DNA from 2 places in the Microbacterium sp. JC 701 genome. Region 2 is predicted to be linked to the other one. Evidence: predicted binding sites of a transcription regulator. Region 2 holds the regulator's gene; the other holds the start of a gene.
What was found. The regulator LexA, encoded in region 2, represses DNA repair genes until DNA is damaged. The targets are predictions, from matches to a motif close to TCGAACANNTGTTCGA.

Region 1: the regulator LexA is predicted to act here: its motif matches at 1,909-1,924, upstream of LPW41_RS02975 (Rv2578c family radical SAM protein).

The regions. Positions count from the first base shown of each region.
Region 1 is NZ_JAJNCV010000001.1:615,140-618,545, reverse strand. Features, by position in the region: gene LPW41_RS02985 (M15 family metallopeptidase) at 1-1,036, opposite strand, end outside; gene LPW41_RS02980 (hypothetical protein) at 1,109-1,801, opposite strand; gene LPW41_RS02975 (Rv2578c family radical SAM protein) at 1,933-3,039, shown strand; gene LPW41_RS02970 (DEAD/DEAH box helicase) at 3,112-3,406, opposite strand, start outside.
Region 2 is NZ_JAJNCV010000001.1:1,452,729-1,456,134, forward strand. Features, by position in the region: gene LPW41_RS06845 (prolyl oligopeptidase family serine peptidase) at 1-802, opposite strand, end outside; gene lexA (transcriptional repressor LexA) at 951-1,640, opposite strand; gene LPW41_RS06855 (LysM peptidoglycan-binding domain-containing protein) at 1,897-2,247, shown strand; gene LPW41_RS06860 (histidinol-phosphate transaminase) at 2,306-3,400, shown strand; gene hisB (imidazoleglycerol-phosphate dehydratase HisB) at 3,397-3,406, shown strand, end outside.

The DNA.
Region 1 (3,406 bases), 840 kb from region 2:
CGAAGCCGAACTCCCACGAATGCTCGCGCACCCACGCGCCCTGAGCCGACGCGGCGACGTCGTCGAGAGTGCGGCACGAACCGTTGCAGGGCACGATGTCGACGGCCAGACCCGACTGATGCTCGCTGTAGCCGGGTCGGGCGCTCTCGCGATCGGCACCCTCCACCCCGCTGACGCGCACGCGGCCGGCGTACGTGGACTTCTGGGTCGTGTACGAGCGGAACGCGCTCAGGTAGCCGATCTCGCCGGCTCCCGCGTCGGAGGCGGCCTTCACCATCGCGGTGAGCGCGTTCGCCGCCGGCGTGCGCAGTGCGGAGTCTTCGAGGGCGCGGACGTTCGCGGGCATGATGAGGTCGCCCGGGTAGTAGTCGACGGGCTCAAGCGGCCGCTGCTTGTTGACGACGACCCATTCGCGGTTCGGGTCGGAGAGCGATACGCAGGGCGCGATCCCGGATGCCACGGCCTCACGGAAGGCGCTGCCTCCGCCGGCCGCGGCGATGGCGGCGGCGTCGTCGCCCGCAGAGAGCGCCGTCGTGACGGCCGGGTCGTCGCACGGCGTGGCCGTTGCCGCCACCGCTGACACCGCGGGCACGGGGAGCCCCTCGGAGGGGACAGCGGGGGGACCGGCGATCGCCGCCGTCACGGTAGCGTCGTTGGCGCTCGTCGAAGCCGTGGCATCCGCCCCCGCCCCCATCGCCAAACCGGCGGCCACGGTCGCGGTGGCGACGACCACCGCGAGCGCTCCGGCGACGACCGCGAGCCGGCGACGGCGGGCCGTCGGCAGAGCGGAGAACCACTCGGTCGCGGCACGGAGTCGGCCGCCTTCGGACGAGGAGGGCGAGGCCTCGACCGGCGCGAACGAACGACGGCGAAGCGGTGCCGCGTTCGATCCGGCCTCGCGGAGAGTGCGGCGCGTCGGTGACGCAGAGGTCTCGGGCGCGGCCGGGGCGACAGGCACGGAGAGCGCCGCCGTCGCGAGTCGCTCGGCTTCCGCGCGCGCGGCGCGGCGGGGAGAGAGCTCGGAATCGGGGGACATGACTGGTCCCATTGTCTCCCGGGACCGCGGACCGGTCGACCCCGCCTCACCTGGTGGACGCCCCCGCGGCCCTCACAGCGCGTCGCTGAAGGCGACTTCGCCCGCCGCGACGAACACGAGGACGATGCTGAGCGTGCCGGCGACGAGCAGCAGGGCGGGATGCGCGAGCCCGACCACCACGCGCCGGGTGCGCGGCGACTCGGCGAAGAACTGCTCGGGGATGCGGTGCCGTGTCGGCACCGGCGCCCACCCGCGCAAGCGCGCGATGTACCCGACGCAGCGGAAGATGAGCACGGCCCACAGCACCGCGACGATGAAGGGCACGACGGCGCCGAAGATCTCGAGAGCTTCCTCCCACGCCGCTTCGGTGTTCGAGCGGGAATCCTCGGTCAGCTGCACCGCGACGGCCGCACCGAGCACGACGGATCCGATCCACAGGATGAGCGCCCCGAGCAGGGCGAAGAAGCGCGCGAAGAAGTGACCGAGGATCGACGGTTCGGACTCCAGGTGCGCACGGGGCGTCTGCGACAGCACGAGCAGCGTCGCGCCCAGCGAGGGCAGCGCGGCGCTCAACGACACGGCCACCCGCAGGGGCTCCGGGCCGTCCGCGAGGTCGACGACGACGATCAGCACGGCCATCGCCGCGAGCCAGATCCATCCTGCGGCCGCGGGGTGACGTTCGACCCACGACGGATGCAGGGGCTCGAGGCGGCGCCCGGCCGCCGTCAGCAGCGCGTGGCCTCGCACGTGTCGCACGGTCTCCATGCGCCCCTCGTTCCCATCGCGGCAGACGAACCAGCGACGCCTGTCACATTATCGCGAGGGCATTCGAGCATGGGAGCGATTATCGGATGCCGGGGCTTGCCCTCGTGTCGAACATGTGTTCGAATGTGAGTATGCGGTGGCAAGGTCAACAACTCGGCGTCGACGACTCGGGAGCCCTCCCGGGCATGGAGCGCATGGACGGCCTCGTGCGCTCGGTCACGACGCCGGAGTTCGCGGGCATGACCTTCCACGAGGTGCTGTGCAAAAGCGCATTGAATCGCGTTCCCGGGGTTTCGGCGATGCCATTCGATTGGACGGTGAATCCCTATCGCGGATGCACTCATGCGTGTTCATATTGCTTTGCTAGGAAAACGCATGAATACCTCGACCTCGATTACGGGGCCGATTTCGATTCGCAGATCGTGGTCAAGGTCAACGTCGCCGACGTGCTGCGCACAGAGCTGCGGCGCGGGTCGTGGGCCCGCGAGCCCGTCATGCTCGGGACGAACACCGATCCCTACCAACGCGCCGAGGGGCGCTACCGCCTCATGCCCGACATCGTCGGCGCCCTGACCGACAACGGCACGCCGTTCTCGATCCTCACGAAGGGCACGTTGCTCCGACGCGACCTGCCCCTGCTCACCGAGGCGGCGCAACAGGTGAAGGTGTCGCTGGCGATGTCGATCGCGGTGTTCGACGACACGCTGCAGCACTCGATCGAGCCGGGCACCCCCAGCGCCGAGGCGCGCCTCGACACGGTGCGCGCGGCGACCGAGGCGGGGTTCCGCGTGACGGTGTTCCTCATGCCGATCATCCCGCACCTCACCGACTCGATCGCCGCGCTCGATCACGCCCTGGCGCGCATCCGCGCCGCGGGTGCGGCGCGCGTCGTCTACGGGGCGCTGCACCTGCGCCCCGGGGCGAAGCAGTGGTTCTTCGAGTGGCTCGAACGCGAGCACCCGCACCTCGTGTCGTCGTACCGGGGGCTGTACCCCGGTGTGTCGACCTCCGCCCCGAAGGCCTACCGCACCTGGCTCGGCAAACGCATGCGACCGCTCCTGCGCATGCACCGCCTCGACGGGTGGGACGAAGACGACCACCCGCGCGGTCGACCGCAGCCCGGCCTCGCGGCACGCACGCCGACGCCGGCGAGCAGCCTCGGACCCATCAGGTCGACCGGGGTCCCGGCATCCGCCCGCCCCCGTGTCGCGCCGGCGAGCGAGCCCACGCTGTTCTGAGGTTGCGACGTGACCGGCGAACGACGAAGGCCCCCGTCCGCGCGATGCGGACGAGGGCCTCCCTGACGACGATTACGCGTCGACGTTCGAGAGCTGACGGCCCGAGAGCTCCTCGAGCACGTCGTCGCCGAGCGCGGTTTCTTCGAAAGGAGCCTCGATCTCGGCGCGGTCGAGCAGCTCGGTCATGCGACGACGACGCTGGCGCGTGATCAGCGTGACCACGGTGCCGGCGCGACCGGCGCGACCGGTGCGGCCCGAGCGGTGCAGGTACGTCTTGTACTCGTCAGGGGCGTCGGCCTGGATGACCAGGTCGATGTCGTCGACGTGGATGCCGCGGGCGGCGACGTCGGTTGCGACGAGCACGTTC
Region 2 (3,406 bases):
TACCGAGGACCCAGAGCCCGCCGCCCGTATCGGCGTCGGCGGGGGCCAGGGCTTGCGCGTCACCCTCGAGCGGACGGCGGAAGAGGTTCCAGCGACCGTCGGGATCGTCGGCGTAGAGCAGTTCGTCGTCGGCGATCCACACGGGTTGGAGCGGTGCGCGGCGCGGGCCACCGGCAATCTGCCGCACCTCCCCGGTCGCGAGGTTCTTGACCTCGATCGAGGTGGCGTCCCAGGGCATGTCGGGGTGGTTCCACGCCACCCACGCGAGGTGGCGGCCGCTCGGCGAGAGCGCCGGCTGGGCGAGGAAGTCGCTGCCCTCGGCGAGGACGTCGCTCGACCCGTCGAGCGGGATGCGCACGATCGCGCGCTGCGGAACGCGGGACGAGCCGTGGGTCTCTCGCACGGCGAGGAGCACGCCGTGCTCCCACCGCAGGCCGCCGTGGCGCACCGCCTCGTCGGCGGGGGTGAGGGGCCGGGCGGCGTCGCCCGGACGGAGGGCGTACACGCGCTGATCGGTCTTCTCGACGTAATAGAGCTCGCCGTCGTCGGACGCGGTCCAGGCGCCTCCGCCGTACTCGTGCACGGCGGAGCGGGCGTTGGCGGGCGCGGGGAGCACCGTCTCGACCGCGCCGTCGACCCGGCGACGCTTGACGGCGACGCGGCCGGCCTCGTGCGGCACGGATTCGCCCCACCACACCTCGTCGCCCACGAGCCGAGCCCCGTCGACGCGCGGTGACGCCTGCGCGACGGACTCCGGCGTGATCGGGGAGGGCCAGGAACCGTAGGGGAGGGTGTCAGCCATGCCTCCACCCTAGGCAGGGCCTCCGACATCCGCGGATGCCGTCACGACGGCGGGGCGGATCTCCGGATCCGGCGCGCCGGGCAACGTGTGACGACGTCGAGGGCCGGATGCCGCTGTGCGGGCGGGCGTCCGACCCCCGGTGCCCTGTTCAGACGGCGCGGAGAACCGCGACCACGCGACCGAGGACGACGGCATCGTCGCCCAGGATCGGCTCGAACGCGCTGTTGCGGGGGAGGAGCCACATGTGGCCGTCGCGGCGGCGGAAGGTCTTCACCGTGGCCTCTCCGTCGAGCATCGCGGCGACGATCTCGCCGTTCTCGGCGTTCGCCTGCGACCGGACGACGACCCAGTCGCCGTCGCAGATGGCCGCGTCGATCATGGAGTCGCCCGAGACCTTCAGCATGAACAGCTCGCCCTTGCCGACGAGCTGACGGGGGAGGGGGAAGATCTCCTCGACCTGCTGATCGGCGGTGATCGGCACACCGGCGGCGATCCGGCCGACGAGGGGCACGAGGGCAGCGTCGCCGAGCGCGGGCGCGGTGTCGGCGGGGTTCTCGGCCGCGGCACCGGGGAGGTCGATCAGCACCTCCATCGCGCGCGTCTTGCCGGGGTCGCGTCGCAGGTAGCCGCTGAGTTCGAGCTGGTTCAGCTGGTGGGTGACGCTCGACAGCGACTTGAGTCCGACGGCGTCGCCGATCTCGCGCATGCTCGGCGGATAGCCGTGCCGGGCGATCGAGCGCTGGATGACCTCGAGGATCGCGAGCTGCTTGTCGCTGAGGCTCTTGCGTCGCCGGGTCTGCGGCCGCTCGCGGCCGGCGGCGGTCGTCGCGTCGGTCATCTGTGCTCCCCTCGCGCCGCGGAAATCACGGCGGAAATTCGAATGTCGGAGGTTGGTGGTGAGGTCTCCGTGTCGAAACCGTATCCGGTGGACGACCCGAATGACACGGAGCCTCGCGCGTGTCGCGTTCGATCGGTCTCCGAGACACGGGGTGTTGACACATCGAAAGTATCGAAGATAGATTCGGAATACAGATTCGCACCACCGTCCTCCCGGCCGAGGGCGGGGTGCGAATCTCTCCACCAAGGAGCACATCATGAGCAGCATCGCCCTCACCGCACCGACCACCCGCCTGCGCATCACCGCCCGCGGGCGCCGCGTCGTCGCCTTCCTCGTCGCCCTTCCCCTCGCCATCGCGCTCGGCATCGCGGTCGTCGGTGGCGGGTCCGCCCTCGCGTCCGGCGAGGCCGGCGCCCCCGCCGGTTCGTTCGCCGAAATGACCGTCATGAGCGGCGACACGCTGTGGTCGATCGCCGAAGACCTGGCGCCGGCAGCCGACCCGCGCGACGTCGTCGCCGAGATCACGCGCCTCAACGCCCTCTCGGGCGGAAACGTCACGGCAGGACAGCGCATCGCCATCCCGGCCGCCTACGCCCCCGTCGGCTGACTCGCGAGCTCTCGCCGCGAGCTGTGGTCGTGATCCACGGCCGTCGTCGCCGCCTACCATGGGTGAGGTGACTGTGCGCCTTGACGACCTGCCTCTCCGCGACGATCTCCGGGGTATGACCCCGTACGGTGCCCCGCAGGCGGCCCTTCCCGTCGCGCTGAACGTCAACGAGAACACCCACCCGGTTCCTCAAGAGGTCGCCGACGACATTCTCGACGCCGTCGCCCGGGCCCTGCGCGACGTCAACCGCTACCCCGACCGAGAGTTCACCGGTCTGCGGGAGGCCTTCGCCGGCTACCTGGGTCACGGGCTGTCTCCCGAGCAGATCTGGGCGGCCAACGGCTCGAACGAGGTCCTGCAGCACATCCTCCAGGCGTTCGGCGGCCCCGGCCGCACCGCGATGGGCTTCGCCCCGACCTACTCGATGTACCCGATCCTGACGCGGGCCACCGGCGCCTCCTGGATCGCGGGCGAGCGCGAGCACGACTTCTCGCTCACCGCGGAATCGGCCGCCGCGCGGGTGCGCGAGCGCCGCCCCGACATCGTGTTCCTGTGCGCCCCGAACAACCCCACCGGAACGCCTCTTCGCCTCGACGTCGTTCAGGCCGTCTACGACGCCACCGACGGCATCGTCATCGTCGACGAGGCGTACGAGGAGTTCGCCCCCCGCGACGAGCCCTCCGCGGTCTCGCTGCTGCCCGGTCGCCCGCGCCTGGTCGTCTCGCGCACGATGAGCAAGGCCTTCGCCTTCGCCGGAGCGCGCGTGGGCTACCTCGCCGCCGATCCCGCGCTCGTCGACGCCCTGCGCCTCGTACGGCTGCCCTACCACCTCAGTGCGCTCACGCAGGCGGCGGCGACCGCCGCCCTCGCGCACGCCGACACGATGCTGTCGATGGTCGACGCGATCGTCGCCCAGCGCGACCGGATCTCGGCGACCGTGGCCGCCCTCGGCTACACCGCCCACGAGTCGTGGACGAACTTCGTGCTGTTCGGCGGGGTCGACGACCCTGCGGCCACGTGGAAGGCCCTGTACGACCGGGGAGTGCTGATCCGCGACGTCGGGATCGCTCACCACCTGCGCGTGACGGCGGGCACGGCCGACGAGACCACGGCGTTCCTCGACGCACTGGCCTCGGTAGGATCGCGGTCATGACCGGCC